Regions from separate parts of the Anoxybacillus suryakundensis genome, predicted to be linked through region 2. Evidence: riboswitches for the same ligand, from Rfam matches in the RefSeq annotation. Region 2 holds a riboswitch; each other region holds the start of a gene.

Region 1 (6,505 bases), on a different contig from region 2:
GTAGCTTAGACCGTGTCGTTCCGCTATACCGAGCGTTAAATAATCAGCGGGTGACGCGCAATGAACAATTTTTACAGCGGCAACGGCTATTTAGCCGCGCGCAAGCAACAGATTATGAAACGGCGTTGCGACATGTCGTGGACAAGTTAACGAAGCGCGGCTATCGTATTCGTGAAGAAAATGGGAACATTTTAGCGGAAAAAGGACGTTTTTCGCGTTGGGGACCGTATGTCAATCACATTGGTCTCATCATTTTTTTAATCGGTGCGATGCTTCGATTCGTTCCCGGAATGTATGTGGATGAAAACATGTGGATTCGCGAAGGGGAAATAAAAGAAATTCCAGGAACAAAAGGAAAATATTTTTTAGAAAATAAAAAGTTTATTTTTGAAGTATATGAGAAAGAAAAAGAGAAGGAAGCGTTTCAACCAGCGATTGACCGTGTCGGTAGCGGAATGATGGCGAAAAACTATCAAACGGACGTTGTATTATACGAACGTGTTGGTCCCGTCGTTGCTGGCGAAGAGCCGAAGCTCAAAAAAATAAAAAGTTTTTCGATTCGTGTCAACGAACCGTTAAAACACGATCATTATGCATTATATCAAGTAGACTTCAAGTTAGATGAATTGAAAAATATGTCATTTCATTTGACAGATAAACAAACAAACAAATCATTTGGCACGATTACCATTGACTTAATTCAACCTGAAAAAGAGTATGACCTCGGTAACGGCTATAAAGTACAACTATTAAGCTATTTTCCAGATTTTTACTTTGATGAAAATGGAAATCCGAATACGCGCTCGAAAGTGCCAAACAATCCAGCGTTTGTATTTAAAATGTTTGCCCCTGATCGTCCAAAAGGGGAAGTGAGTTTCACCGCCATTCGTCAAACGATTGAACCGCTTGGTGACAATAAATATAAGATGTCGTTTGCCGGTATTGAAACACGAAACGTATCGGCATTAACGGTGCGACGCGATTTTACACTTTGGATTTTAGGGGTTGGCGGCGCGATTTTTATGATCGGTCTTATTCAAGGGATGTATTGGAATCACCGCCGCTTATGGATTCGCCGGATTGATGAAGAAGTGCTTATTGCCGCACATACGAATAAAAACTGGTTTGGATTGAAAAAAGAGCTTGAAGGAATATTTAACGATACGCCGTTTGTTATGCCGATTGATCAAGCAGACAAGCGGTCATAGGGGGGAACATTGTGGTTCAACTAAGCAGTACATTACTATATATAGCATTTGTTCTTTATTTAATTGCGACACTTTTCTTTGGCGGTGCAATTCGCGTCAAAAAGAAAGACGGGGTAGATCGTTGGGCAACGATTGGGATTGTTGTCACGATCATTGGATTTATTGCACAACTCGGTTATTTTATTACGCGATGGATTGCCGCTGGGCATGCACCTGTCAGCAATTTATTTGAGTTTACGACATTTTTCGGCATGATGCTTGTTGGAGCGTTTATCGTCATTTATTTTATTTATAAAACAAGTTTACTTGGCTTATTCACTTTACCGATTGCTATTTTAGTGATTGCTTATGCGAGCATGTTTCCACGGGAAATTTCCCCGCTTATTCCAGCGTTACAAAGTGATTGGTTGCATATTCATGTGACGACAGCGGCAGCTGGAGAAGCGATTTTAGCGATTAGTTTTGCAGCAGGATTAATTTATTTAATTCGCGTTGTCGATCAATCGAAACCGAGTAAGCGCACGTTTTGGCTCGAGTTCGTGTTGTTTTTCTTAATTAGTACGCTTGGTTTCGTTATCGTGACAACGTCGTTTCGTGTCGCTGGCTACGAAGCAACGTTTGAATGGATCGATAAAAACGGTAAGCAAGATGAAATGGTATATCATATGCCAGCACTTGTTGGACCGCACGAAGGTGTGTTAAAAACAGAAGGACGCATGACACCGCTTATTGACATGCCAGCGATCATTAACGCGCGCAAATTAAATACGGTAATTTGGTCTTTATTTGCAGGTCTTGGCCTATACGGTTTGCTTCGCCTCGTTTTACGGAAGCGCATCGCAGCCGCGCTACAGCCGCTTGTGAAAAACGTTAATTTAGACTTGGTTGATGAGATCGGATATCGTTCTGTAGCCATCGGATTTCCAGTATTTACGCTCGGTGCTCTTATTTTTGCGATGATTTGGGCGCAAATTGCATGGACACGTTTTTGGGGCTGGGACCCGAAAGAAGTATGGGCGCTTATTACATGGTTGTTTTATGCTGCGTTTTTACATTTGCGTTTATCGAAAGGATGGCATGGAGAGCGTTCGGCATGGCTTGCGGTCATCGGATTTGCGATTATTATGTTTAACTTAGTAGCAGTGAACTTAGTTATTGCCGGTTTACACTCATATGCTGGATCTTAAAACGTCTTCGTAATGAAGGCGTTTTTTTATGAAAAGTAGAAAAAAGTTTACCGGTTTTGTACAATAGTGAATGAGGAGGTATGACATCATGGAGAAGGAAATTAAAATTTTAGTTGTTGATGATGAAGAACGAATTCGTCGCTTGCTCCGCATGTATTTAGAACGTGAGCAATATGTCATTGATGAGGCAGAAAACGGCGAAGATGCGCTAGCGTTAGCGCTTGAAAATGATTATGATTTAATTTTACTGGATCTTATGTTACCAGGAAAAGATGGCATTGAAGTATGTAAACAGCTACGGGAGAAAAAAGCAACGCCTGTCATTATGTTAACAGCAAAAGGAGAAGAAGCAAACCGCGTGCAAGGATTTGAAGCAGGAACGGACGATTATATTGTAAAACCGTTCAGCCCACGTGAAGTGGTGCTTCGTGTTAAAGCATTGCTTCGTCGTACCGCAAACTCTCCGTATGTACCGACGGATACGACTGCGCGAGATGTGCTTGTTTTCCCACATTTAACAATTGATCATGATGCTCATCGTGTCACAGCGGATGGACATGAAGTAAGCTTAACTCCGAAAGAATACGAGTTGCTTCACTTTTTAGCGAAATCGCCAGATAAAGTGTTTGATCGTGAACAGTTGTTAAAAGAAGTATGGCATTACGAGTTTTTTGGCGACTTACGCACAGTCGATACGCATGTCAAACGATTGCGCGAAAAACTAAATAAAGTGTCGCCTGCTGCGGCTAAAATGATTGTCACCGTTTGGGGTGTCGGGTACAAATTTGAGGTCGTGAATGAATGATGGCATTATGGCGTAGTGTAGTTGGCAAACTATGGCTGACCATTTTGTTGCTCGTTGCTTTCGTCCTTTTTATTTTAACAGTTTTGTTACTTGGTTTTTTTGAAAAATATTATTTAGAAAAGACAGGAGATCAATTAACCCAACAAGCAGTAAAAGTGGCTCGTGTCGTGGCGGAACATGATGAACAATTTGCACGTTCCATTGCCTGGACGATGGTTGATGACGTCTCGAAGCTCATGATCATTGTTGATGATCGTCATTATTGGTACTCACCGAATGAAAAGCTTGCTGATTTGCCGCTCTCGTTTATTCAGCAAGATAGGCAGTTATCGCGTGTTTTTAATGGGGAAAAAGTGGTAAAACGAACACTGACGCCAAATCAAACGATGCGAAACAATGAATATAACGAGCTATTTATTGTCGGCGTCCCGCTTCAAACATCTAATGGAAACGGTGCTGTTTTCGTGTATCAATCGTTAAAAGCAGTAGAAGAAACGACAAAACAAACGACGAAATTTATTTTTCTTGCGGCATTTATTGCGATTGTACTAACGACGGTGTTCGCATTTTTCTTGTCTACACGCATTACAGCACCGCTTCGAAAAATGAGGCAAGTGGCATTTGAAATCGCACGTGGAAAATTTGATTCTAAAGTGCCGATCGTCACCCATGACGAAATCGGGGAACTTGCGATGGCATTTAATCAAATGGGTCGGCAACTGCAATTTCATATTAATGCGTTAAACCAAGAAAAAGAGCAATTAGCAAGCATTTTAAGTAGCATGGCAGATGGTGTTATCACGCTCAATCGAAATGGCGAAGTGCTCATTACAAATCCGCCTGCTGATAGATTTTTACAAGCGTGGTATTACGAACAAGGGCAGCGCGACGATTTATCGCCACTTCCTCCACAAGTGAATGAGTTGTTTAAGACGGCGGTAACGGAAGAGAAGGAACAAGCGATAGAAATGGCGTTACAAGGTCGCAATTGGGTTATTGTCATAACGCCGTTATACAACGGCAAGGTCATTCGCGGAGCGGTTGCGGTGCTTCGCGATATGACGGAAGAACGACGATTAGATAAGTTGCGCAAAGATTTTATCGCCAATGTCTCTCATGAATTGCGCACGCCGATTGCGATGTTACAAGGATATAGCGAAGCAATTGTCGATGATATTGCAGCGACAGATGAAGAGAAAAAAGAATTAGCAAAAGTCATTTATGATGAGTCGTTGCGCATGGGACGCCTCGTCAATGATTTGCTTGATTTAGCGCGCATGGAAGCTGGCCATTTAACGCTTCATCACGAGCAAGTGTCCCTTCGACCGTATATTGAACGTATCATTCATAAATTTCAAGGGCTGGCGAAAGAAAAAGGGGTTCGTTTGCTTGTTGACATGAACGATGAACTCGTTGTTTCGTTTGATCCCGATCGCATTGAACAAGTGATGACGAATTTAATTGATAACGCTCTTCGTCATACAGACGATGGTGGGGAAGTGCGTGTCATTGTCGCTGCGGATGAAGAAGTAGTACGCATTTCCGTACAAGATTCTGGTACAGGTATTCCAGAAGAAGATTTACCGTTTGTATTTGAGCGTTTTTATAAAGCGGATAAAGCACGTACGCGCGGTCGCTCAGGCACGGGATTAGGTCTTGCGATTGCGAAAAACATCGTCGAAGCGCATAAAGGAACAATTACTGTTCATAGCAAACTCGGAGAAGGAACGACATTTACATTTGCATTGCCATTAAAATAGAAAAAATTTGTTGCTATTCATCATATTTTTCGTTATGATAGAAACGTAAAAATTGTTCGATAATTACATACATCCGTTGCAAAAAGGTGTCGAACGGGCGACCTAGTAGACTTAATAGGGAATCTGGTGCAAGTCCAGAACTGTCCCCGCAACTGTAAGTGCTGACGAAATGAAATATGCCACTGTACGATTCGTATGGGAAGGCTTCAAAGTAGGATGACGCATAAGTCAGTAGACCTGCCTTTTTGCATCGTCATTCGCGTCTTCGGGGAGTGAGATAGCGAAACGACAAGAGGAGTTATTATCTTTTGTTGTTTCCAGCTCATTCCATTTGGAGTGAGCTTTTTATTTTTATACATAAAAGGGGGTAAAATCATGAAAAAATGGAAACAGTACATGTGGCTTTTGGCACTCGTGTTGACGCTCGGATTAGCAGCGTGCAACAGTAACGCAGAGCCAGCGAAAGAAACAAAACAAGAGACGAAAACAGAGGAAGTTGCTTTTCCAGTGACCGTCAAAGATGCGGTTGGTGATGTCACGATTGAAAAAGAACCGACAAAAATCGTTTCACTCATTCCGAGCAATACAGAAATTGCATACGCGTTAGGGCTTGGTGACAAAATTGTCGGTGTCAGCGATTTTGATAATTATCCAGAAGATGTGAAAAACAAAGAAAAAATTGGTGGCATGGAATTTAATGTAGAAAAAATTATTTCGCTTCAACCAGACGTTGTGCTTGCGCATGCATCTAGTGCCCACAATGCTGAAGAAGGGTTAAAGCAGTTAAAAGATGCAGGCATTACGGTCATTGTCGTGCCAAATGCGACGTCGTTCAACGACGTATATGCGTCCATTGAGCTCATCGGGAAAGCGACAGGGAAAGCGAAAGAAGCAGCGGATGTTGTGCAGCAAATGAAACAAAAAATTGATACGATTGCTGAAAAAGCGAAAGAAGTAAAAGAGGAAGCGACAGTTTGGGTCGAAGTTTCTCCTGCACCAGAAATTTATACAGCAGGAAAAGGAACATTTATGGATGAAATGTTAACGATCATTCACGCGAAAAACGCAGCAGGTGATCAAGAAGGATGGCCGATGTTTACTGAAGAAGATGCGGTGGCATTAAATCCAGATGTCATTATTACGACGTATGGCTATTATACGCCAAACGCTGTCGAGCAAGTGCTCGCTCGTCCGGCATGGAAAGAAGTTCCTGCGATTAAAAATAAACGAGTATACGATGTCAATTCTGATTTAGTTTCTCGTCCAGGGCCACGTTTAGTTGAAGGGGTCGAAGAAATTGCCAAAGTCGTTTATCCAGACATTTTTAAATAATTACATTACTGCATCAATCGTTGCGATCGTTGCATTATTATTAGGGATATCGATTGGATCACAATCGATTCCCTTTTCTTCTATATGGGAAACGTTGTTGCATCATACGTTTCATACATCTACAAATGTTCCCGCGGCCATTTCGCAAATTATTGTTTCTATTCGCTTACCACGAGTTGTGCTCGCTTTTTTAGTTGGCGCCGCACTAGCACT
Region 2 (6,505 bases):
CGTTTCAAAACCCATTCTTCCCAGAAGTTATTCGCGGCATTAGCAAAGCGGTGCATGATCGGCAATATGCGTTGCAGTTATCGACAGGGGAAACGGAAGCGGAAATTTACGATGGCGTTGTGCATATGGTGCAAGGAAAGCGCGTCGATGGTGTAATTTTGCTGTATTCGCGTGCGAACGATAAAATTATGGCTTATTTACAAAAAGAAGATGTGCCGTTTGTTGTCATTGGAAAACCGCATAAAAAAGCAGAGGAGATTACGCACGTTGATAACGATAACGTGCGTGCGGCGCGCGAAGCGACAGAATATTTAATTGAACTTGGTCATGAGCGCATCGCGTTTGTTGGTGGAAACGTCAATCTTATTGTGACGATGGATCGTTTGCGCGGTTATGAAAAAGCGTTAAAATCTGCAGGGCTTGTATACAGAAAAGATTACATTGTGCATGAAGAATTTTTAAAAGAAGGCGGACAAGAAGCGATGAAAGAGTTGCTTTCACTTGCCGAACCGCCAACTGCGCTCGTTGTCGCCGACGATTTGATGGCGCTTGGGGTATTAAATACGCTTGCTGAAATGGGATTAAGCGTGCCGGGAGATGTATCGATTGTCAGTTTTAACAACGTGCTTTTATCGGAAATTTCTCGTCCACCGCTTACATCGGTAGACATTCATATTTTTCAACTTGGCTTTGAAGCGGCAAGAAATTTAATTCAACAAATCGAAAACCCAAATGAGCCGATTAAACGAATCATCATTCCACATACGATCGTGAAACGATTTTCGTGCGATTACTATAAGGCGCCTTCTGAATGAGAAGGTGCTTTTTTATAAAACAGGCTAGGCGAGAAGAAAAAAATGGTGTATCATATTCTTAACATTCGTGTTCTTTGAAAAACAATATACGATGAAGCAAGTACGGTGCATACGTCCGTATGCTTAAAAGGGAAGAACGGTGCAAAGCCGTCGCGGTACCCGCCACTGTGATGGGGAGTTTCGTTGCAATATGCCACTGATTTTTGGGAAGGCGCAACGAGATGATGAACCTAAGCCAGGAGACCTGCCTGCTTGCGATACGTCGGCTGCCTACGGGAATATAGGTGGACGTGCGGGGACGATGAAAAATACACAACAATTGTGAAAGTTTTATTGTTTGAATCTTTCGTTTTTTCTGCACCTCTACCTAGAGGTGCTTTTTTATTTTTTAAAAAGGGGCGACATATATGGCGACATGGGATTTACAAGGAACGAAACATCATGTGTTGATTTGTAACGGAGGGAGTTGTATGCGAAAAGGTGGAGAGGAGGTGACACAAGCGATTCGTGATGAAATTGACAGGATACAATTACATGAGTATGTTCATACAACGCGGACACGATGTAACGGTCGCTGTGAAGATGCGTGCGTCGTTATCGTTTATCCTGAAGGCATTTGGTATCGTGCCGTTAATGAGCAGATCGGAAAGGACATCGTACGAAAACATGTACGCGATGGTGAAATGTTGCATGAATATGTGACGTACACATACGATGAAGGCTTTGTCATGCCTAAATATAGCGTTGCGACAAGGGGGAAGAAAAAGTGAAGAAACCGTTGTTTTGGATTGTTAGTATGTGCGCTACGGTCTATATTTTATTTGCACTTTCACCTTCCGCATATGCGATGCACATTATGGAAGGGTTCTTACCTTGGCAATGGGCGCTCATTTGGTGGTTGCTATTTTTACCGTTTTTCTTTATTGGTTTACGTACAATGACGCATCTGATGAAACAAAAGCCGGAGGTGAAATTACTCCTTGCACTCGCTACAGCGTTTACATTTGTTTTGTCGGCATTAAAAATTCCATCTGTCACAGGCAGTAGTTCGCATCCGACAGGGACGGGGTTCGGGGCGCTTTTATTCGGACCGTTTGTTATGACGGTCATCGGTACAGCAGTATTATTGTTTCAAGCGCTTTTGCTTGCGCATGGTGGTTTGACGACGCTTGGGGCGAATGCATTTTCGATGGCGGTGGTCGGTCCGTTCGTTGCGTACGGCTTGTTCGTTTTATGTAAAAAGTGTGGAATATCATTGCGTATGTCCGTCTTTTTAGCGGCGATGATGGCTGATTTGGCGACATACGTCATGACGTCGTTTCAACTCGCCCTAGCATTTCCAGATGTAACGAGTGGCGTATGGGGCGCATTTTTAAAATTCGCTTCAATTTTTGCGGTGACACAAGTACCACTTGCGATTACGGAAGGACTCCTTACTGTTGTCGTATGGAACTTTTTGCATACGTACTCGGAGCGAGAGTTAGATGTGTTAGAGGAGAGGAGAGTGTTTTTTAAATGAGCGATCGGATATTGTTATTCATTGCTGCACTTTTAATCATTTTGCCGCTCTTGTTTGTCAAAAATACAGAGTTTGCCGGAGCGGATACGGCTGCTGAAGAAATGATTCAACAAATTGCACCACATTATGAACCGTGGTTTGATGTCGTATTTGAACCGCCGGGTGGAGAAGTAGAGACGTTATTATTTTCTTTACAAGCTGCGTTTGGTGCTGGAGTGATTGGATATATTATCGGACTGTATAAAGGACGAAAGAGAAATGGTTAGTTGGCTTGATCAATGGGCGTATCGGAATCGTCTTTCGAAATTAAATGCTACATTTAAGCTAATATTTGCGCTTATTTTGCTCATATGGGCGCTTCTTGGGACGAATGTTGTCCGCTTAATCATTATCGTTTGGTTGCTCGTTTGGTTGCTTGGATATGCGCGTTTGCCTTCGAGCGTTTGTTTACGCGTTTGTATGCTCATAGCGCTCGTTATTCTCGGAAGTAGCATACCGCTTCTTTTTTCATTTGATGGCGCAATTCACTTCATAAGTGAAAGCTTTTCATATGTAAGTACAGTTTTTTTACGAGCGTTTACAAGTTCTCTTGTTCTCTTTTTCCTTGCGATCACAACGCCATTTTTTCGTATTGCTCACGCATTAAGCAAATGGCACGTTCCTAAAGCATTTATTGAACTGTTGTTGTTGACGTATCGTTTTATTTTTATAGTAGAAAAAACAGCAAAAGAACTGTTTGTTACGGCGCAAATAAAATGTGGGGAGCGGGATTGGCGCTTTGCTTCACTAGCTGTTGCACAGTTGTTACGTCAAACATTACATCATTATGAGACGATGATGATTGCACAACAGGCGCGCAACGTTTCTTTTGCTGTTCCAATGTGTGCAGATGAACAGTTGCCAAGAAGGTATATCATTGAAGCGTTTATTGGAATTGTTGTTCTATTTATTTTGGAGGGCTTATATGCTACGGTTTCATAATGTTCATTATACGTATCGAAACGGAGCGCACGTGTTAAAAGGGGTGTCGCTTACAATTGAACGAGGAAAAAAATATGCGCTCATTGGAAAAAACGGTTGTGGGAAAACGACGTGGTTGCTTCATGCAAACGGTATTTACCGACCGACCAAAGGGGATGTGTATTGGGAAGGAGAGAAAGTAGCAGATCGTCAGCAATGGCGAGATTTGCGAAAGCATGTTGGTGTCGTTTTTCAAAACCCAGAACATCAATTTTTAGCACCGATGATTGAGGAAGAACTAGCGCTTAGTTTAGAAGGAAATCACGAGCAAATGGCACAAATTATGAAACAGTTTTCGCTTGAGAAGTGGCGCGATATACCGATACATCATTTAAGTCTTGGACAAAAAAAATGGTTATCACTTGCGGTGGCGATGGCGCCAAAGCCTCATTTGCTTATTGTCGATGAACCATCTGCTTATTTAGATGTTTCGCAGAGCGAGCGCTTAGTCATGAAACTAAATGAGCTGCATAAAGAGGGTACAACGCCTGTTGTCATTACGCACGATCTTGATTTCGTTTGGCAATGGGCGGATGAAGTGTTTGTTATGCATGATGGTCGCATCGTTTTGCATGGAACACCGGCCTTTGTATTTACAAAAACGAACATATTTTATGAGCTTGGTTTGCCGCTTCCACTTCTTTTACGCATATGGCTGAAGGAAAACAAGATGTGTACAGAACAGCAACTGTTTGAATGGATCGAACGATGGAAAAAGGGGTGAAAACATGGTGGGAAAATTGTTTGTTGTCGGCTTTGGCCCAGGAAGTGTCGATCATATGACAAAGCGAGCTCGCGAGGCGATTGAAGAAAGCGATGTTATTGTCGGCTATAAAACGTATGTCGATTTAGTCATGGATCTCATCGATGGAAAAGAAGTCATTAGCACGGGAATGACAGAAGAAGTGAGCCGGGCTCAAGAGGCGATTAAACAGGCGGAACGTGGTAAAAAAGTGGCTGTCATATCAAGTGGAGATGCAGGGTTGTACGGTATGGCGGGGCTCATTTACGAAGTGTTAATTGAAAAAGGATGGGAAAAAGAAACAGGCATCGAAGTGGAGATTATTCCGGGTATTTCAGCCATTCATTCTTGCGCCGCTTTATTAGGGGCACCCATTATGCACGATTCATGCACGATTAGTTTAAGCGACCATTTAACGCCATGGAACGTCATTGCAAAAAGAATAGAAGCAGCTGCCGCAGCGGATTTCGTTATTGCGCTATACAATCCGAAGAGCGGTCGCCGTACGCAACAAATTGTCGAGGCGCAGCGTATTTTATTAACATACCGTTCACCAGACACGCCCGTTGGTCTTGTGAAAAGTGCGTACCGCGAGCGGCAACATATTGTATTAACGAGTTTAGGGGAAATGTTAGAGCATGACATCGGCATGTTAACGACGGTCATTATCGGAAATTCTTCCACGTTCGTTCATGACGGTGTGATGATTACCCCTCGTGGCTATGAGCGAAAATATAAGCTATCAAGCGCTGTCCAACCGTTAAAACTGCACGAGCGATTGCGACCAGAAGCGGAACCATGGGCGTTAACGAACATGCGCTCACTAGCGGAAGAAGCGTATGAAAAAGTGGCTGCTCCAAAGAAACAAACAACGGAACGGTTGGAAGTAGCAGTTAGTCCGGGAGTGGTAAATAAAACATTTACGCCAAAGCAAATGATGGATCTCGCTCGCATCGTCGGCGAGCAAGGGATGATTACGTATACGGCGGATCATTATTTAAAAGTAACGGTGGAAACAGAACGACCAGACGACATCGTCCGTGAACTTTTAGAAGCAGGTTTAACGGTTGCACCAACGGGAAATGTGTGTGTTATAAAAGCGTGTGACTTTTGTGAGGGAGAAAAAAAAGATGCGATTCCTTATGCTGAGCAACTGCATAAACAATTTGGTGGCATGAATTTACCAAAAGAACTGCGCCTTGGATTTAACGGGTGTGGCATGGCGTGTTACGGGGCTGTCCATGAAGATATCGGAATTGTTTATCGTAAAGGGGCGTTTGATTTATTTTTAGGTGGGAAAACAGTAGGAAGAAATGCACATCCTGGACAGCTTGTCGCCGAAGGCATTCGTCCAGATGACATTGTAGAAACGATCGCTCGCATTATTGTGCAATATAAAGAAGAAGGATATGCAAACGAGCGATTTCATAAGTTTTTTGAGCGAAAAAAAGAGGTCGGTGGCTTTGCTTATGGACAAACGATCAAAGCAGAGCCTGCGGCATGTGGGGAGTGATGAAAATGAAAGCTGTTTTATTTGTTGGGCATGGAAGTCGAGATGAAGAAGGAAACGAACAAGTACGACAGTTTGTTCAAACCATTCGCCCGCAAATTGATGAGACGTTTTATGTGCATACATGTTTTTTAGAATTTGGCGTTCCATCAATCATTGATGGCATTGCCCATTGTGTAGAACAAGGGGCAACAGATGTTATTGTCATTCCAATCATTTTACTTCCAGCTGGACATTCCAAGCTGCACATACCGGCAGCGATTGACGAGGCAAAAGAGCGCTATCCACACGTTTCGTTTATGTATGGGCGACCACTTGGTATTCATAATGATACGTTTACGATTTTAAACGACCGACTGAAAGAAGCAGGGGTTGTTACGGATGAGCAAACAGCAATCATTTTGCTTGGACGCGGAGGAAGCGACCCCGATGCGAATAGCGATTTATATAAAATTGCTCGCTTATTTTGGGAGCGAAATAAACAGGCGATCGTTGAACCTGCGTTTATGGGTGTCACAAATCCGTCATTAGATGAGGCTGTCGTAAGATGTGTTAAGCTCGGAGCAAAAAAAATCGTTGTTTTACCTTACTTTTTATTTACAGGCGTGCTTATTAAGCGATTAGAAAAGAAAGTTTCTGAGTTTCAAAGCATGTATCCGCATATGTCATTTGTATTGGCGCATTATTTTGGCTTTCATCCGTCGCTACAAACGATTGTGCTTGATCGGTTACAAGAAGTGCTTAGTCACTCGGTTCATATGAATTGTGATACGTGCCAATATCGGCTTCATATGGCTGAACATCACCACCACCATCATCATGATCATTGAGGTGAGATGAATGATTATTATGTTGTCGGGAACGAGCGATGCAAGGCAATTAGCGTTAGCCATTCGTGA
Region 3 (6,505 bases), on a different contig from region 2:
CGAGCAAGATGAATACTAGATAAGTTGCAGACAACAAAATCGCCAGGTTTTTTATGGATAATAATTTCGCCATCTTGTGTATATTCTTTTGTGACGGTTGTTGGACTCATATTTTGCATAATTTCTGTACATAAATTACTTGAATAAATCATGCCTGCATGTTTGTTTGGATTCATTCGGTTCGCTTCATCGCGATAAAACATGTAAGGTGTTCCTGTCTCTAATTGAGATTTCATAATTCGTTTCATCACTTCAATCGCAGGAACGCGCTCTTTCGTTAATTGTGGATGATTGACGCACTCCTCATATTTTTCGCGGAAGGAGCCACATCCTCTTTGTTCATCGTAAAAATCTTCAAGACCTAGCGGATTGCCGTTTTTATCTTTCCAACCCATCACCTTTTTCACTTCGTGTGGATCGAACAAATACCAATCCCCGCGTTTTTCGACTTGTTCCATAAATAAGTCAGGAATGCAGACGCCATAAAATAAGTCGTGGCATTTTTGACGTTCATCCCCGTTGTTTAATTTGGCATCTAAAAAAGAGAAAATATCTTTATGCCAAACGTCTAAATATACAGCGATAGACCCTTGACGTGTACCAAGTTGGTCCACCGATACAGCCGTATTGTTTAATTGGCGCATCCATGGAATGACGCCAGACGATACCCCTTTAAAACCTTTAATATCCGAGTTACGTGCGCGAATTTTTCCTAAATATACACCAATTCCGCCTCCGCCTTTAGATAGACGAGCGACGTCTGTATTCGATTCATAAATACCGATTAAACTGTCATCTACCGTATCAATAAAACAACTGGATAACTGTCCGTATGATTTTCCTGCGTTTGCATATGTTGGTGTAGCCACCGTCATATATTGATTGGATAATGCCCAATATGCTTCTTTAGCGAGTGCCATTCGTTTCGTTGGCTGTTCATGCGCCATTAATGTTAACGCGATGGTTAAAAAACGCTCTTGAGGCAGTTCGTAAATTTCACCGCTATAACCTTTCGCTAAATAACGATCAACAAGTGTTTTTAACCCGATGTATGTAAATTGCTCGTCTTTTTTCGGATCGATCCATGTCCCTGCTTCTTGTAGTTCCTCTTTCGTATACCGTTCAAGTACAAAAGGATCGTAAATGCCGAGATCGACGAGCTGTGTTTGCAACTCATAAAAGTAGCCATATGTTTCGAATCGATCGTAGCCGCGATTTATAGCAGCTTCATTGTATAATTGTTGTAAATAAAGACGTGCTGCAACAAACGTCCAATCAGGTTGCTCCACGGTAATTTCGTCAAGCGCATTTAAAATAAGTTTATTTATTATATCGTTGTAATTTCGCGTGTGGACAAGCGAGCGTACGGTACGTTCAACGTATCGCTCGCTTGATAAGTGTGGAAAGTCTTTGAAAATATGAAATAACAAACTTCGAATCGTCTCTTCATTTACTTCCTGCTGCTCTTTTATGTGCATCATCCAACATCCCTTCCCCTAAAAAATAAAAATCCGCCCTAGTTGAGCGGATGAAACGATGGAAAAAGGCGTGCTTTCACCATCGTTTCATCTTCTCAATCCCCGAAGAATATGAAACGATACAAGGAAGGCAGGTCTCCTGACTCGCGCTTCTTCCTACTTTGGATTCCTTCCCATATACGTGCCACAAACAGCTGACGTATACAGTGGTGTTGTTTCCATTTCGTCTGCGCACACAGTTGCGGGGACAGCTCTGGATTCGCACCAGATTCCCTATTAAGTCCATTGGGACACCTTCACTTGCTGGTTTCAATATATAGTTATTTTTTGTTTTTTTATCACAATATATTGTATAAAAAGGTTTACGTTTAAAACTATAACGAAAAATTTCAACATTTGCAATCATTATTTTTCATCATTTGCTAAATAGCGCCGATCTTTCATAAACAGTCGCCAAAAATAAATGAAACCTGGAAATAAAATTGCAAAGCCGACAATATACGTCACGAAAAGGGCACGAAACGTATTCGGATGTGTAAATCCAGACTCGATTGTTATATCTGGATAAATCATGTATGGTAAATGAGCTTTTCCATATGCGTAACTTGCACAAAAATATTGTAATACAATTGCTACAACTGCAAGGCGGGGCATTCCACGTCCGTTTTTCTTTTTCCATGAAGGAAGAAAAAGAGCTAAACCAGCCACGAGAAATAGTGCGACAGAAGCGGCAAGCCATGGCCAATACGCAATCATCCCATCATACAACCAACGCGCTTCGCTTCGCATCGTGATCATAATTAAAATTGAAGAGAGGAGAGCAAATGGCCCGATAATGAGCGCATCGCGACGATAAATGGCATAGGCTTCGGTTTCATTTGCTTCGTTCGAGTAATCCGCCAATAAAAGTGAAGAAAGAAAAAGTGTGCTTGTTATAGCAAAGGCAATGAATGCATATTCGTGTGGGCTTGTAAATAGACGGTCTAGACGAAGGTGACTGACGCCATTAACCGTTTCAACGAAAGATCCATGTGTAATGGGTAAGACGCTAATTAAAAAGGCTGGAATAAGCAAACCGCTTATACCAGAAATGTAAACGAGCACTTTTTCATACTTAGGAGCAACGTGTGAAAAAACGAGAAACGCACTGCGAATAGTGAGCAAAAGTAAAATGATGCTTCCAGGAATGAGTAAAATTGTGCCGAGCATAAACGTGGCTCCTGGAAAAAAGCTAACGAGCGCCACGACGATCGCGACGATAAATACATTTGTCACTTCCCATGTCGGTGACAAATATCGATTGGCAATTTTCGTCGCTTTCGTTTGAGGGCGGTTCATATATACCATCGACCAAAAACCAGCTCCAAAGTCCATCGTCGCCATGACGGCGTAAATAAAAATAAATCCCCATAAAATCGAAATAGCAATTAATTCATCTGTCATCATCTTGCTCCTTTCTACATGTGTGTCGATAAATGTTGTTCAATCGGGTGACGGCGGAAGTACGAACGTAAGACGAGCACGACGGCTACAAGTAAAAATACGTAAATGGACGTAAATAAAAGAAAAAGTGTTCCTAAATTTGTTGATTGAGTCACAGCTTCTGCAGTTGTCATCATGCGATAAATAACCCACGGTTGCCTGCCTGTGCAAGCAAAAATCCAACCAAATTCAATGCCGAGAAGGGCGAGGGGACCGGCGGTAACGATCGTCCACATAAACCAGTTCGGAAATATGTGTTGTTTTTTTACTCGATGCCAAATGAATCCGACGATCGAAAGAAGGAGCAGAAACATGCCAATCCCGACCATTGCGTTAAAAAGTGTATGGACGAATAAAGGAGGCCACCATTCTTCAGGGAAATCATTTAATCCGACAACGACGGTATCGAATCGATTACCAGCTAAAAAGCTAAGCAGCCAGGGAATTTCAATGCCCCATTTTACCGTTTGTGTTTCGCGATCTGTAAAACCACCGATAACGAGGGGGGCGTGCGACTGTGTCTCAAACAATCCTTCGGCAGCGGCTAATTTTTCAGGTTGATACTCATGAAGGAGTTGCGCTGATTCATGCCCGTTGATCGCCGTTAATAGAGAAAACACACCACCGACTGTTAACCCGAGCATCAGTGCTTTTTTATGAAAAAGCTGAATGCGCTCGTTATGTTTATTTTTCAACATCTTATAGGCAGCGATGGAAGCGATCGTAAAAGCTCCGGTCATATAAGCTGATAAAACAACGTGTGTAGCTGTAACTGCGAAGCTCGGATTAAAAAACGCCTTCCATGGGTCGACGTCGACAATTTGTCCGTTTTCGATCCGAAAGCCTGTCGGCGTACCTTCAAAGGCATGTACGTTCGTAATTAAAATGGCAGAAGCGGCTGCCCCAATGGCAACAAACGTCAAGCTCACGATGCGCATCGTTGGAGAAATGCGGTTAGCAGCATATACGTAAATGGATAAAAACAACGCTTCAACGAAAAACGCATAAATTTCAATTTGAAATGGGAGTGCCATCACTTTGCCGATCACTTCCATAAACCCTGGCCATAAAAGAGAAAGTTGTACGCCCGCAATCGTTCCAGACGGGATTGCTACGCCAAGCAAAATGGCAAGCGCTTTCGTCCAACGATTTGCCATGAGTGCATAGTCATTGTCTTTTGTTTTTTGATATAGCAACTCAGCTAATAAAATCATAAGCGGAATACCAACTCCGAGCGTCGCAAAAATAATGTGAAACGCCATCGTTGTTCCAAAGAGCGTTCTTGCTGTTAATACGTGATCCATACCGAAATGTTCATTCCTTTCCATACATTGTCGTTTCATAGTTTGATGTGAAAAGAGAAAAAATATGCAAAAAAAATAAGCGACCGTTACGATCGCTTATTGTAGTGCTTTTTTTAATGCCGATATATTGTCATTCATAATGGCAAAGTAATCTTTGCTATTTGCGATATCATCATTTGTACGAGCTTCTAAATTATGAAGAATGAGCACATCAGCACCAACTTCATTTTTTACAACTTCAGCAATTTTGGATGTCACGTTTTGTTCAAAAAAGATATAGCGTATATTATGTTCTTTTGCCTTCTTGATGATTGAAGCGAGTTGTTTTTGTGAAGGTTCGTTTGTTGGTGATAGCCCCGTTACGCTTATTTGTTTTAAGCCATATCGTTTTTCCCAATAGCCGTATGCGGCATGAGCAACAAGAATTTCTTTTGTTTTCGCGTCTTTTATCAATTGTTGAAACTGGCTATCGAGCTGTTCAAGCTGCTGTTTTAACGAAGCAAAGTTTTGTTCAAAATCTTGTTTCGCCTCAGGTTTTAGTTCTATTAGCGTTTGTTTAATTGTTTCAGCCATTTGAATGGAATAAATCGGATCCAGCCAGATGTGAGGATCTACATCTCCATGATCATATTCGTCTTTTTGTTCATCTTCATGCGCATGTTCGTTTTCGTGAACATGCTCATCTTCATGAGTATGATTGGATCGAAGTAAATCCATTCCTGCGGTTGCTTCCACGAACTTGACTCGCTCATTTTCTAGCGTTTTGACGATGCGTTCAACAAATCCTTCCATGCCTTGACCGATGTAAATGAAAGCGTCAGCATCTGCGATTTGTTGCATCGTTTTTGCTGTCGGTTCATATGTGTGAACATCGACACCAGGAGGGTATACGCTTTCCACTTGAACGTGCTCGTCGCCGATTTTTTGAGCAAAATCTTGAAGTGGGTATACAGTTGTATAAATGATAAGTTTGTTGTTTGTTTTCTCTGTCGTTGACGGCGCTAGTTGTTCTTGTTTATTACATCCAAATAATGTTAGTGTGATCGTAAGAATGATTGATAAAATGATGTTCAACCTCATTTTTTTCCTCCTTCCAAAAAGAAGGATGTCTCTGAAAAACAGAAAACATCCTTTTCTCTCGTTTTATTATATCGTAATCGTTACGATTTGAAAACTATGAAAAACTAACAAATGGCGGAAGTGGGTCGACAAATGTTGACCAATCTTTGCCCATTTCTTCATCCGTTAACAAGCATGTATCGAGTGAAGAAGAAATTTCCTGTTCATCCATATCGATTCCGATAAACACGAGTTCTGTCATACGATCACCATACGTATCATCCCATTTTGCACGCAATTCTTGTTCTTCTTGCAAAATGCGTTCACGTTCATGTGAAGGATATGTCGCAATCCATTCGCCAGCCCCCTGAATCATAATGGACGGTCCAGCTTGCGAAAGAAGTCCACACATATTGTTGCGCGAAGCGAGCCAGAAAAAGCCTTTTGCACGAACGATTTCAACAGGCCAATGTTCAAGCCAATGCATCAAACGCTCAGGGTGAAACGGTCGACGGCGTCGATATACAAAAGAAGAAATACCATATTCCTCTGTCTCTGGTGTATGTTCTTCATTTAGTTCTTTGATCCATCCAGCCGATTGACTTGCTTTTTCAAAGTCAAATAAGCGCGTATTTAAAATATCATGGAGCGCTACTTTTCCATATGTCGTTCGAATGATTTTCGCTTCTGGATTTAATTTGCGCAAAAGAGTTTCTAATTCGTCTGCATCTTCTTTTGAAATACAATCGATTTTATTTAAAATAAGCACGTTCGCAAATTCAATTTGATCAATTAATAGATCAACGACTTCGCGTGTATCCGTTTCATCGATCGCTTGTTTACGATCCAATAACGTTTCACCTGAAGCGAAATCATGCCAAAAACGATTAGCATCTACAACTGTAACCATCGTATCTAATCGACAAGTTGATGTTAAGTCAATACCAAACTCTTCGTCGATATACGTAAACGTTTGTGCAACAGGAATCGGTTCGCTAATGCCGGATGATTCGATAACGATATAATCGATGTTTCCTGCATCAACAAGTTTTTTGACTTCTTTCATTAAATCTTCCCGCAGCGTACAGCAAATACAGCCGTTTTGAATTTGTACAAGTTTTTCTTCGGTGCGTGAAAAGCCACCTTGTTGAATGAGTTCGGCATCAATATTGACCTCGCTCA

The links. A riboswitch is a leader RNA that binds a small molecule or an ion and turns the genes downstream of it on or off. The one in region 2 is predicted to bind cobalamin.
Region 1: another riboswitch for cobalamin. It lies ahead of ASC42_RS04195 (ABC transporter substrate-binding protein); the one in region 2 lies ahead of ASC42_RS03090 ((2Fe-2S) ferredoxin domain-containing protein).
Region 3: another riboswitch for cobalamin. It lies ahead of ASC42_RS01125 (ribonucleoside-diphosphate reductase subunit alpha); the one in region 2 lies ahead of ASC42_RS03090 ((2Fe-2S) ferredoxin domain-containing protein).

Annotation. Positions count from the first base shown of each region.
Region 1 covers NZ_LIOK01000004.1:133,466-139,970, reverse strand. Annotated here, with positions in the region: gene resB (cytochrome c biogenesis protein ResB) at 1-1,208, shown strand, start outside; gene ccsB (c-type cytochrome biogenesis protein CcsB) at 1,220-2,395, shown strand; gene ASC42_RS04205 (response regulator transcription factor) at 2,484-3,200, shown strand; gene ASC42_RS04200 (ATP-binding protein) at 3,197-4,960, shown strand; cobalamin riboswitch at 5,028-5,219, shown strand; gene ASC42_RS04195 (ABC transporter substrate-binding protein) at 5,336-6,292, shown strand; gene ASC42_RS04190 (FecCD family ABC transporter permease) at 6,258-6,505, shown strand, end outside.
Region 2 covers NZ_LIOK01000003.1:135,833-142,337, forward strand. Annotated here, with positions in the region: gene ASC42_RS03085 (LacI family DNA-binding transcriptional regulator) at 1-815, shown strand, start outside; cobalamin riboswitch at 901-1,081, shown strand; gene ASC42_RS03090 ((2Fe-2S) ferredoxin domain-containing protein) at 1,223-1,585, shown strand; gene ASC42_RS03095 (energy-coupling factor ABC transporter permease) at 1,582-2,334, shown strand; gene ASC42_RS03100 (energy-coupling factor ABC transporter substrate-binding protein) at 2,331-2,600, shown strand; gene ASC42_RS03105 (CbiQ family ECF transporter T component) at 2,593-3,315, shown strand; gene ASC42_RS03110 (energy-coupling factor ABC transporter ATP-binding protein) at 3,299-4,078, shown strand; gene cobJ (precorrin-3B C(17)-methyltransferase) at 4,083-5,609, shown strand; gene ASC42_RS03120 (sirohydrochlorin chelatase) at 5,615-6,436, shown strand; gene cobK (precorrin-6A reductase) at 6,447-6,505, shown strand, end outside.
Region 3 covers NZ_LIOK01000001.1:226,762-233,266, reverse strand. Annotated here, with positions in the region: gene ASC42_RS01125 (ribonucleoside-diphosphate reductase subunit alpha) at 1-1,481, opposite strand, end outside; cobalamin riboswitch at 1,591-1,791, opposite strand; gene ASC42_RS01120 (cytochrome d ubiquinol oxidase subunit II) at 1,884-2,921, opposite strand; gene ASC42_RS01115 (cytochrome ubiquinol oxidase subunit I) at 2,936-4,288, opposite strand; gene ASC42_RS01110 (metal ABC transporter substrate-binding protein) at 4,361-5,344, opposite strand; gene ASC42_RS01105 (GTP-binding protein) at 5,439-6,505, opposite strand, start outside.